4 regions of the Parasphingomonas frigoris genome follow, and region 2 is predicted to be linked to each of the others. Evidence: predicted binding sites of a transcription regulator. Region 2 holds the regulator's gene; each other region holds the start of a gene.
What was found. The regulator LexA, encoded in region 2, represses DNA repair genes until DNA is damaged. The targets are predictions, from matches to a motif close to GTTCCNCNCTTGTTCT.

Region 1: the regulator LexA is predicted to act here: its motif matches at 1,315-1,330, upstream of U1872_RS09485 (ImuA family protein).
Region 3: the regulator LexA is predicted to act here: its motif matches at 2,005-2,020, upstream of U1872_RS21775 (DUF5131 family protein).
Region 4: the regulator LexA is predicted to act here: its motif matches at 1,229-1,244, upstream of U1872_RS18520 (DUF6771 family protein).

The regions. Positions count from the first base shown of each region.
Region 1 is NZ_JAXOJQ010000002.1:855,482-858,592, reverse strand. Features, by position in the region: gene U1872_RS09490 (Y-family DNA polymerase) at 1-125, opposite strand, end outside; gene U1872_RS09485 (ImuA family protein) at 539-1,243, opposite strand; gene U1872_RS09480 (thiamine pyrophosphate-dependent enzyme) at 1,492-2,790, shown strand; gene U1872_RS09475 (alpha-ketoacid dehydrogenase subunit beta) at 2,963-3,111, shown strand, end outside.
Region 2 is NZ_JAXOJQ010000002.1:118,791-121,901, forward strand. Features, by position in the region: gene U1872_RS05805 (molybdopterin molybdotransferase MoeA) at 52-1,248, shown strand; gene lexA (transcriptional repressor LexA) at 1,319-1,996, shown strand; gene U1872_RS05815 (ComEC/Rec2 family competence protein) at 2,107-3,111, opposite strand, start outside.
Region 3 is NZ_JAXOJQ010000018.1:14,877-17,987, forward strand. Features, by position in the region: gene U1872_RS21770 (type ISP restriction/modification enzyme) at 161-1,870, shown strand; gene U1872_RS21775 (DUF5131 family protein) at 2,036-2,821, shown strand; gene tcmP (three-Cys-motif partner protein TcmP) at 2,748-3,111, opposite strand, start outside.
Region 4 is NZ_JAXOJQ010000007.1:27,696-30,806, forward strand. Features, by position in the region: gene U1872_RS18515 (nucleotidyltransferase and HEPN domain-containing protein) at 1-451, shown strand, start outside; gene U1872_RS18520 (DUF6771 family protein) at 1,004-1,219, opposite strand; gene U1872_RS18525 (hypothetical protein) at 1,434-1,574, opposite strand; gene U1872_RS18530 (diguanylate cyclase) at 1,900-3,111, shown strand, end outside.

The sequences.
Region 1 (3,111 bases), 740 kb from region 2:
GCCTGGGTCACCGCCATGCCCGGCGCGAGCCCGAGCGCACGGGCGGCGGAGCAGGCGGCGGCGATGACGATCTGGTTGCCCGATTGGATGCTTGTGATGCGGGGCAGGGGGGGCGGTTCTGCCACACCGTCATTCGTCAGCCCGGCCTTGTGCCGGGGCCCACCCGTCACCGCATCCCGCCGCGTGAGCGGAGGTGTGGACCCCGGCACAGGGCCGGGGTGACGGAGGGGGGTAGCAACATGCGCTGCCGCTTTTCCTCCCCTCCCTTCTAGGGAGGGGAGGCACGGCGCGCCCGACGCTGCCCGCCCGCGCATCCCGCAGCGGCGTCCGCCCTTCGTCAGGCGGCATCGCCTTGAACGGATGCGGCGCAGCTTCGCTCACGCGTCCAGCGCTGCGATGGCGAGCGTTCGCATCGAGTTCCCCGCTCCGCGCCCAGCGCGCACCCGGCCGCCAGCCGCCACCGCGCGGCACCGAGCAGGCCACCGCCTGCTCGCGCGCGACCACCTCGGCGAGACCCTGAGGATCTACGCTGGCGCCCTCAAGCGGCGCGGCTGAGCGCTCGGCCTGCGCCAGCCGTTCGATCGACCAGTCGGGCAGGTAGAGCGAGGCGACCCGTTTCATCGCATGCCTCCATCATCCATTCGGCGGAGTCGCCGCCGCGTTGGCGGACCAGCTCCACCTTCCACCGCGCGCGCCCGACCCCCGCATCGCCGACCGGCAGCGGAGCCGAGGCTGCCGACGCGATCCGCCAGCGCGTCATCGCCGCCGAGGGGACCGCGAGCGGATTGCCGCCCTCCCGCGCATGCCGTTTCATCAGCAGCGCGATCGTCTTCCCGCCCTCGGCCGCGAGCTGCAGCCGCCGCGTATTCGGCATCGCCGCGCGCTTCACTTCTCCCACCACCGCGCCGAGCCCGCGATGCCGCAGACCCTCCTCCATCAGCGCGAGCAGTTCGGCATCGTCGGCTGCCTCGGCATAGATCAGCCGCCCCGGCGCGAGCCCCGCCTGGTAGAGCCCAGGCGCGAACAGGTCGCGCCGCCGCACCACCCACAGCACCGGACCCCAGGCGCGCGCCGCGATTCCCGCCATGAACAAAGTCGCCGCCGCATCGTCCGACGGGGCGGGGCTCGCGGCGGAAATCTCGTGGAGCGAATCGAGCCGCAGTCCGCCCGGCGCGAGCCGCTCGTCGATCGGCGCGATCCCGAACGGCAGCACCGGGCGCCGACGCAGCCCGTCGCTTTCCACCTTCTTGAGGCTTTCGCGAAGCTCGGCGATGATGGCAGGACAGGACACGGGCACGACTCACTTGAAGCATCGTTCCTATTTTGTTCTCTTTGCCGCATCAGAGTCAAGCTGGTCCGTCACCCCGGCGCGACGGGTCGTCGCATTCCGTGCCAAACGCCCCCTCGCCAAGCGCGTTGAAATTTTATAACAAGGCTGAAAGAACGATTCCGCTGTCGGTCACAAAGCCAGGCACGCGTTGTGGAGAGTATATGGCGACCGACCGAGTCCCCGATCATTTGAAGCCCAATCTTGCGCCGTTGTCGCTCTACGTCCCCGAGCCCAAGTTCCGGCCGGGCGATGCGGTCGATTTCACGCAGGTGCCGATCCCGCCCGCCGGCCAGGCGCGGCGGCCCGATCCTGCCGATGCGGCCGATACGTTCATCGATCTCGCCTTCGATCTCGTCCGCGTGCTCGACGACGAAGGCCAGGCGGTCGGCCCGTGGAATCCGCGTCTCTCGCCCGATACGCTGCGCGCAATGCTGCGCAGCATGGCGCTGGTCCGCGCGTTCGACGAGCGCATGTTCCGCGCGCAGCGCCAGGGCAAGACGAGCTTCTACATGAAGTGCACCGGCGAGGAGGCCGTCTCGGTCGCCGCCGCGCATGCGCTCGATTACGAAGACATGTGCTTCCCGTCGTACCGCCAGCAGGGCCTGCTGATCGCGCGCGGCTGGTCGATGGTGGACATGATGAACCAGATCTATTCGAACACCGCCGACCGGCTGCAGGGCAAGCAGTTGCCGATCATGTATTCGGTGAAGGAAGCGGGCTTCTTCTCGATCTCGGGCAACCTTACCACGCAATATCCGCAGGCCGTCGGCTGGGCGATGGCGAGCGCCGCCAAGGGCGACACGCGGATCGCCGCGACCTGGTGCGGCGACGGATCCACCGCCGAGGGCGATTTCCACTCGGCCTGCACCTTCGCCAGCGTCTATCGCGCGCCGGTGATCTTCAACGTCGTCAACAATCAGTGGGCGATCTCGAGCTTCTCGGGCTTTGCCGGCGCCGAGTCGACGACCTTCGCGGCGCGCGCGGTCGGCTATGGCATCGCCGGCCTGCGCGTCGACGGTAACGACGCGCTCGCGGTCTATGCCGCAACGCTGTGGGCGGCCGAGCGCGCGCGGACCAACCAGGGGCCGACGCTGATCGAGCATTTCACCTATCGCGCCGAGGGCCATTCGACCTCGGACGATCCGGGGCAATATCGCTCGGCGGGCGAGCCGACCGCCTGGCCGCTCGGCGATCCGATCAAGCGCCTCAAGGACCATCTCATCGCGCTCGGCGAGTGGGACGAAGACCGCCATGCGGCGCAGGACAAGGAGCTCGCCGAGCAGGTCAAGGCCGCGCAAAAGGAGGCCGAGACCAACGGCGTGCTCGGCCACGGCCTGCACCAGCCGCTCGATACCTTGTTCGACGGCGTGTTCGAGGAAATGCCGTGGCATTTGCGCGAGCAGCAGGCGCAGATGATCGCCGAGGAAACCGCCAGCGGCCGTCCGTGGGCGCGCAAGTGATGGGTGCCCGGCTAAGCGGCGCAGCCAAAACGTTTTTCTTTTTCCTTCGTGGCTTTGTGGCTTTGTGTGAGCCAAAATTTCTCACACAAAGCCACAAAGACACGAAGAAGGTTTTTAAAGCCGCAAGTGCGGCGGGTGCAGCAGCATGACCGACACACCAGATTCCACTCGCATGAACATGATCCAGGCGATCAACTCCGCGATGGACGTGATGATGGGTCGCGACCCCGACGTGATCGTGATGGGCGAGGACGTCGGCTATTTCGGCGGCGTGTTCCGCGCGACCGCCGGGCTCCAGGCGAAATACGGTAAGACCCGCGT
Region 2 (3,111 bases):
CCGCCGCTGACGCCCGTGCAACGCTTTGCACGGTGCCGCATTAGGACGCTCATGCCCGATCCGATCCGCCCGCCGCTGCTCTCCGTTCCCGACGCCCAGGCGCGGCTGTTCGCGCTGGGATCCGCGCCTGCAACCGAAGATGCCCCGCTCGCCGCCGCGGCCGGGCGCTGGGCGGCGGCCGACATCGTAGCGCTACGGACCCAGCCCGCCACCGCCGTCTCGGCGATGGATGGCTATGCGGTCCGCTTCGATGATCTGCCAGGCCCGCTCGCGCTGATCGGCGAGAGCGCGGCGGGGCATGCTTTCAGCGGACATGTCGGTACCGGGGAGACGGTCCGAATCTTCACCGGCGCGGCGATGCCATCGGGCGCCGACAGCGTGCTGGTGCAGGAAGAGGCGGTGCGTGACGGTGCTGTCGTCCGGCTAACGGGGACGGGCCCGGTGCGCGGCGGCAACGTCCGCCGCCAGGGGCTCGATTTCAGCAGCGGCGATCTGCTGGTGGCGAAGGGCGAGCGGCTGACGGCCGCGCGGATCGCGCTGGCCGCGACCGCCGGGCACGGTGCCGTGAAGGTCGCTCGACGGCTGCGGGTCGCGATCGTGGCGAGCGGCGACGAGCTGGTCGCACCGGGCGCGGCGCTCACCGACGGCGGGTTGCCGGAATCGAATGGCGCGATGCTCGCGGCGCTTCTCGCCGACCTGCCCATCGCGCTGATCGAGCTCGGCATCCTGCCTGACCGGCTCGACGTGATCACGGATGCCTTCGCGCGTGTCGACGCCGATATACTGGTGACGACCGGCGGTGCTTCGGTCGGCGATCATGATCTGATCCGTCCGGCGCTCGCCGCCGCGGGCGGAAGTCTCGACTTCTGGCGAATCGCGCTGCGGCCCGGCAAGCCGATGCTCGCCGGTCGACTGCGCGACACGATCGTGCTGGGCCTCCCCGGCAATCCCGTCTCGGCGTTCGTTACCGCGATCCTGTTCCTGCGTCCGCTCATCGCCCATCTGAGTGGCGCGGCCGATCCCGCACCGCGCCGTTTCCTCGCGACGCTCGGCGAACCGCTCCCCGCCAACGACCATCGCCAGGACTATCTGCGGGCCGAAACCCGCGCCGGTCGCGTCCATTCGGCGGCGCGTCAGGATTCGTCGATGCTGGCCACATTGGCCCGCTCCGACTGCCTGATCGTCCGCGCGCCGCATGCTCCTGCGGCGCAAGCCGGCGACTCGGTGGAAATCCTCGCCCTCGGCTGAGCGGCGTGCTTGACGGGCGATTTTTCGTTCCGTATAGGTTCGTCGTCTGTTCCGACGAAAGGGCGCCGCGATGCTTACCCGCAAGCAGCATGAGCTGATCTGCTTCATCAACGACCGGCTCGACGAGACCGGGGTTTCGCCGTCCTTCGAGGAAATGAAGGAAGCGCTCGATCTCAAATCGAAGTCAGGGGTACACCGCCTGATTAGCGCGCTCGAGGAACGCCAGTTCATCCGCCGTCTGCCCAACCGCGCCCGCGCGCTCGAAGTGCTCAAGATGCCCGAGCGAGGCACCAAGCCTGCAGGCAAGGCGGCCGCACCGAGCCCGGTTGCAAGCAACGTTCGCCACGTTCCCGAACCCGCCAACGACGTGATCGAGATCCCGCTGCACGGCCGGATCGCCGCCGGCGTGCCGATCGAGGCATTCGAGGGCGCATCAATGCTCGCCGTCCCCGCCGCGCTGCTCGGCAGCGGCGAACATTATGCGCTCGAAGTGTCGGGCGATTCGATGGTCGAGGCCGGGATCCTCGATGGCGATTACGCGCTGATCAAACGCCAGGACATCGCGCGCGACGGCGAGATTGTCGTGGCGCTGATCGAGGAGAGCGAGGCCACGCTCAAATTCTTCCGCCGCGAAGGCGCGATGGTGCGGCTCGATCCGGCGAACCGCGCCTATGATCCGCAGCGCTATGCCCCCGCGCAAGTCCGGGTGCAGGGCAAGCTGGCCGGTATCCTGCGACGCTACGACTGAACCTCGCACAGCGGGACGCGAGACCGCGTTGGCCTAGGCCATCGTTGGTCGCGCGCATCCTGACCCGGTTCGTCTGCCGGCGCCTGCAGGTCGCGATCGCAGCCCATTCGTCAGTGCGCCTGCCGCGTATTCCCACGTCGTCTCCACCGTGGTGCTCGGCGGACCACCCCGGCATCAGTCGCCGCGATCCACGGATGGCGGTCGCCCGCGTGGCGCACGGTCCGCACCGAGCGCGACGGGAACGCAATAGCGATGCCGCCCGTGCGCGCCAACGTCGGCCGATCGAGCCTCAGCCAGTGCGGCGCGCACCGCCGCGGCAACCGCCGCTCGCTGATCACGATGTCGGCCTCCGCGCAGGCCGCGACGAGATCGGCGGTGGGAACGAGATAGCCGCTTCGCGTCGCAAGCACGCGCCACTGCCGCCCGCCAGCCATCCGCGTCATCAGGCACAGATCGCGGCTGCAGCGGGCGTCTCGCTGCTCGGACAGCAATACCGGCAAGTCCGTAATCCCGCCATTTTCCGCCATCGTGTCGGCGGTGTAGTCGCCGGTCCGGTCGCGCAGCAGCGCCAACCCGCCATCGGCGGTTCGGATTGCGACATGCCGTCCATCGCCGGTGACGAGAAGGTCGGGCGGCGGGGTCGCGAGCGCCCACGCGGCCCCGATCAGCAACGGTAGAGCCCCCAAGCGCCGCCATTGCGTGCGCCACAATGCGATCCACAACCCACCCGCGACCATCACGCCATAGGCCCCGGCCGGCATCGCGGGCAACGGCGCGACCGAGCCCGGGATCGCCGCGGTCGCATGCGCGATCCACAACAGCAGATCGAGCGAGCGCGCCGTCAGCCACCAGAAGGGCGCCCCCGCGCCGACCGCGTCGAAAAGCAGCGCCAGCGCCTCGAGCGGCATCGTCACGAAGGTCGTGAGCGGGATGGCCACTATATTGGCAATCGCGCCGTAAAGCCCGGCCTTGTGGAAATGGAACAGCGAGATCGGCACCAGCGCCAGTTCGACCACGATCCCCGTCAGCAGGAGCGAGGCGAACGCGCGGGCGCCCGCAGCGAGCCGGCTTTGCTCGCGCGGGCCGAACCAGTCGCGGACCCGCGGATGCTCATG
Region 3 (3,111 bases), on a different contig from region 2:
AGTCTTCTGCTCACCGCTATCGCTTGCGGCGTGGCATTTTTGCAGTCGCGGTTTCGCCGGCACGGCAAACGGCTGTACCGGTTACGCGGCAATCAACAGTTCCAGCCTCTCGACCTCACGGGCGAACGCAAAACAAAGCTGATCACGTTGGTCCTCCGGTGTGGGCGCGCACGCGAAGCATCTGCGCAACCTCTATGTCTATTTCTGGCGCTGGGCCGCGTGGAAGGTGTTCGAACAGGGTGGCGGCGGGCGCGACCGGACGCCGCCGGCGGAGGAAAAACTATCCGGCCTGGTGTGCTACATAACTGTCGCCGGGTTTCTGAATGGGCCCGGGTTCCAGAAGATGCGCGCGGACCTGCGCCGCGAATGCGACGAGATTTGGGTGATCGACTGTTCGCCCGAGGGGCATCAGCCGGATGTTTCGTCGCGCATCTTTCAGGGAGTGCAGCATCCGGTGTGCATCGTGCTGGCGTCACGATCCACCGCCAAGGGGAGCGAAACGCCGGCGCGCGTGCGCTATCGCGCGCTGGCCAAGGGGCGGCGTGGCGCGAAGTTCGCCGAGCTGGCAGAGATGACGCTCGACAGCGCGGGCTGGCGAGACTGCTCAAGTGAGGCGCGGGCGCCGTTCCTGCCGGAGTTCGCCGGGGGGTGGGGTGATTATGTGGCGCTGGATGCGGTGATTGGGGACATGGGATCTGGCGTTATGCCGGGGCGCACCTGGGCGGTATCTCCTGACACCGGCACACTTCAACAGCGATGGGCAGCGCTATCGGGTGAGAAAGACGACGTCATCAAGGAAAAGCTTCTTCACCCTCAGTTACGAAAAGGCTTGGTATCGGCCCGCCACATCCGAAAGTTCGTTAAAGAGCAACTGGGCACCTATCCCCTCAGAGCGGTCCCGATAATCGACGACGATCAACCGATCGTCACGCCAGTGCGCTACGGTTTTCGTTCGTTCGATCGCCAATGGATACCGGCTGACTCGCGCCTTCTAAATGATCCCCGACCAAAAATTTGGGCGTCTTACGGCTCCAAACAAGTTTTCCTGACGGGCCTAATGGCGAGTAGCCCGACATCTGGGCCAGCCATTTCTGCCACATCGCTGATCCCCGATCAGGATCATTACAAGGGCTCGTTCGGCGGCCGAGTGTTCGCGCTCTGGAAAGACGCCACCGCCACGGAGTCAACCATCTCGCCGATAGTACTCGCCGAACTGGCTCGAACCTATGGCGCGCCGGTCGATCCGGTCGATGTGTTCGCTTATGTCGCCGCTTTGCTCGCGCACCCCGCGTACATCGAGCGCTTCCGGGGCGACCTGATTCGGCCAGGGCTACGCGTGCCGCTGACCGCCGACGCGACGCTGTTCGCGGAAACGGCGACGATCGGACGCGAGGTAATCTGGCTGCACAGCTTCGGCGAGCGTTTCGCCGAGGGGCATCCCGCCGGCCCGCCGCGCGCTGCGGCGGATTTGCCGATATATTCCAAAGAGGGCCGAATTCCTTCAACGCCTGAGGGTTTTCCCGACACTATCGACTATGATGCCGCGGAACGACGACTCAAAATTGGTACCGGCTTCATCGACAACGTTCCGCCCGCGGTGTGGGCTTATGAAATGTCGGGCAAAAGCGTGCTGCGGCAGTGGTTCAGCTATCGCAAAAAGGACCGCGAACGCCCACAGATCGGAGACAAGCGTTCACCGTCACCGCTCGGCGATATCCAGCCTGACCAATGGCTGCCCGAATACACAAGCGAGTTGATCAATGTGCTCAACGTGTTGGCGCTCCTTGTCACCCTCGAGCCCAAACAGGCCGACCTTCTCGCACGCATTTGCGACGGGCCACTGATCGCAGGCACTCGCCTGAAACCATGAGATCGGGCGTTATTACTGAAGGGCGAGGATTGGTATCAGACGCACCAGCGCGTGCGGAATCATGCGAGCAAGAGAAGCCTTTGCCGTGCTTGACAAGCCCGATAGAGGAAGACAAAGCCCACGATTAGCGGTATGTTCCCTATTCGTTCCAAAGGGAGATCTCAAATGGCCCAGTTGTCGCCGATCGAATGGACGGACGTCACCTGGAATCCTGTCGCTGGCTGCGCCATTGCCACCGCGGGATGCACCAATTGCTACGCTATGCGTATGGCAGCGCGGCTCGAAGCTATGGGCGTAGAAAAATATGCGGGCCTGACGCGTAAGAGCGGCGACCGCTACGTATGGACCGGAACGGTTGTCCAAGACGAAAAGTCACTGAAAGCACCGCGATCGTGGCGGATGCCGCGAACCGTTTTCGTCAATTCGATGTCCGATTTGTTCCATGAAACGGTTGAAACTGCTTTCATCTGCAAGGTTTGGGACGTGATGCGTGATACGCCGCAGCACACGTACCAGATCCTGACGAAGCGTCCGGAGCGGATGCGCACGGTGCTGTCATCGCCAGGCTTCTTGGTGCTGCCAAACGTATGGATCGGAACCAGTGTCGAGGACGCGGCAGTTATTGGACGGATCGGTGATCTGCGTCTAACGCCCGCGGCGGTCCGCTTCATCTCTTTCGAGCCCCTCATCGGTTCGGTAGCCAGCGCCGATATCACGGGTATCGATTGGGCAATTGTTGGCGGCGAAAGCGGCCCGCGTGCGCGCCCGATGTTGGAGGATTGGGTACACGAGATCGAGGAAATGTGTCGTGAAACACGCACCGCTTTCTTTTTCAAGCAATGGGGCGGGCGCAACAAGAAAGCTGCGGGCCGCCTGCTTAACGGCCGGACATATGACGAGATGCCGCGCCGCCATACTTCTTCAGGGTCGCCTTTACACCTTTCTTTATGAGGCCAATTGCGGGATCGCTCGCGCTATTCGATAGGCAAAAGAGAGAAAAAAGCTGTCCCCTGCCATCTGCGATTAGCGGCAACGGTTCCGATACGTAGCGGAAAAGCGTACCAAGACGCTTTCTGGCATATTCTTCGATTTGTGGCTGCGTAACCTTTCTCACGGAAGTCGACACGACTGTATCAAACAAGTCGACCGACACGTGAGTATTGTACAGCTCCTCACGCCAATTGAGTGTTCCGAAGATGGAATCGAGCTTCGACGCCTTGCTCTCGTTCACGCGCGACATG
Region 4 (3,111 bases), on a different contig from region 2:
CGCAATGGCACATGAGTATTTCGACGAATGGTTTCCTGCGGCGATGAAGCGCTTTGATATCGCGAAGTATGATATCGAGAAGGGCTATCTCAAGGATGCTGCGTTCGACATGCATCAGGCGGCCGAGCGGCTGTATCACTGCGTTTTATTAGTTGTGACCTTCTACACGCCTCACGTGCACAATCTCGGCTTTTTGCGGACGCAGGCGGAGCGCCTGGATCGCCATCTTATCGAAGCCTGGCCCCGCGAGAGTCGCTCGGAACGCGCAATTTTCGAGAAGCTGAAAGAAGCTTACGTTAAAGCGCGTTATTCGAAGCACTATAAAATTACTGTCGAAGAACTCGAATGGATCGCAGCGCGTGTAGAACAACTCGGGCAAGTCGTTCTCTTGATTTGTAATGCTCGAATCACGCAACTCAGACAGGAACCGGATCCCCAGCGCGCCGGATGACGACGGTCGAATAAAGCCAATTTTGCGCTGGGTTGACCCTGGATCCGACATTCGCGGCGCGTTGGTGATTCTCAACTTCTGGCATTCGTTAATTTGGTCTCGGGTCTGGCTTCGGACCAAACCGCTTATCGGCTGAATTGCGAACGTTGATGGGTTCGTGCTGGTTCGTTCAGGTCGGCGACAAACGAACGCTGGTCGATTTTCGCTCGAGAGCTTTTATGCCCGGCAGCTGCCTTCCTCATTTATCCACGCAAGCGTTTTAGAAGCGCAACCCAAGCCTCTTCCGACCTCGGCCGTCGCTGGCTTGAAGGTCCGTATGGAGCGTGGAAAGTGACGGTGCATCGCTCAGGCCGGGCAAAGCACCTGCTGCATCTGAGATGGCCTCCAACGGACGCGAGGCCGAAGTCCCAACGGTGGACCATAAACCATCGGTAGAGCGGCTCTCCGGCAATAATGGACTGATTGTAGCAGTGGAAATGACATCGCGCGTGGATGTTGGCCTTTTGAGAGACGACATCACCAAGCGAGTGGAACCTGATATTTGCGCCCACGTCACAGCGAAAGATCGAGCTGGTCAGGATGTGACCGACCGCGTTCGCCCGCGATCTTGTCGAAGATCGACTGTGCGATGAATTCTGCGGCGCTTAATCGCATCCGCTCATCAGGCGCCGATAGACCTACGCGAACCCAGCCGGGAAGCGTTAGGACGGTTGCCGCGAGGTCGTCGGGCGTGACAACCGGTTCGGATTGATGATCGAAGCGAGCCATGCTCGCATTAGAACAAATGAAGAACATATCCGCAAGCCGATTCGCTGCGAGGCGATCAACGGACCGCAGATAGGACCGCAATCCTCACGACCGCTTCCTGGCCGGTACGACCCAGATCCAGATATTAGCCAAGCATTTTTGGCTTCCCAACTGCGGACATCTGTTCATCGGGAATTGATGGCCGGTTTCGGGGCGGTCGATCGTCGGTCGTTGGTTAAGCTGCCATTCCCGAAGCAGCGAGGGTCATCTCACCGACGCCATTGACAGCCATCTCCAGAAAAAAAAGCAGCACGAAACGCTGTGAGGTCAGCGTAATGGTCTCCTTGCGGAGCCTGAACGCGATGATGCTTGTCATATCAATGAATCCCGACCCTAGCGCGGACGCTGCCGGCCAAAGCCATCCGCGCTGGGTGTTTGGGCATTGGGCATGGGTTATTTTATCCCAGACTCTCGAACGCGGCGATTGACCAAGATCCGAATCCTATGGGGCAACGGCTATGTAACGGATGGCAAAACGTCTCCCCCCTTTGGCGGATAGAAGCCGCGTATCTCGTGCGGGTGACGGTTGAGCCGGGACATGGCAAGCCGATTTCGCTCCGTGCAAACATGACTGGCACAGAACGCTCGAAGCTCGGTGTCACCTTTACTGCATCTGAAGGTCTACGTGATAATTCCGCCAAATGCGGTTGGCGACGATCACGAACTGGGCTTACGGAATCACCGTTACCCTGACGCTTGCCTCGGGCGCAACAATGCTCGCAGCTTCTCACGCGCAAGACGACGAGCGGGCTGCCGTCGAGCAGCGATATCGCCTTGATAAGATCACATCGACCCTTGACGAGGATGCCACCCAACTGAGTGAGCTTGCTCGTCAGTTCGCGCTTAGCGGCAACACGGCGGACAAGCTCGCTTATTCACGCGAGCAAAACACGCTCGGAAAAATTGAAAGTCGCACAACGAACATCCGGGATGCTGGCGCTTCAGAAGGGGAATTGGCCGATCTCCATGGGGCCCTTAAGTGGACGGACGCCTTGCGGCCGCAGCAACAGGCCGCGATCGTCGCCCGCCAGACGGGTGATCGGGCACGCGCAGTCGAAATACTATTCTCTACCGAATACGAGCGCGAGCTTGATCGCGTTCAGGCGGCTATCAGATCCTTTCAGGATCACGTCGACGAGCGAACGAGCGCGACGTTGCAGGTTGCGACGAGCTCCGCCAAACTGTTGCAAGGTGCAGCCGAGGTCATGCTCAGCGTCACGGCGCTCCTTTTCCTCTGTGTTTTGTTTTTTGTATTCCGACAGCGCGTCCTTCGTCCCGTCGTTAAACTGAGCGATGTCGTCACGCGTTTGGCCGCACACGATTACGAAGCCGTCCCGCCCAATATCTCCCAGGTCGACGAGATAGGCGACATGGCAGAGGCCCTGCGCATCTTCCGCGCCACCGGCATCGAACGCCAGCGCCTCGAGCGGGAGCGGGATGCGGATCGTGCAATGCGAGACCTTATGTCGCGTATGACGCAGCGTATGCAGAGCTGCGACAGCATTGACGATCTGAAGGACGTGGCGCGGCGCTTCTTGCCGGAGATCGCGCCACGGCTCGCTGGCTGTCTCTATTTTCTCGATACTGCCAAGGATGCGATGGTCGAGGCGGTGTCGTGGCAGGATCCACGCCATTCCACCGACGAATTTTCGTTGCTTTCGTGCTGGGCCATCCGCCGCGGGACCGCGCACCGGCCCGCCGGAGATCAGATCGACGTACCGTGCGGCCACCTCGACGCGAGCGACGGCACCCGCCTGCCGGACACCATTTGCTTGCCACTCACCGGTCAGCAAGGCACGCTTGGTCTTCTATATCTCGAGCCATTACCGGGCGGCGCCTTGTCCGAACTGCCG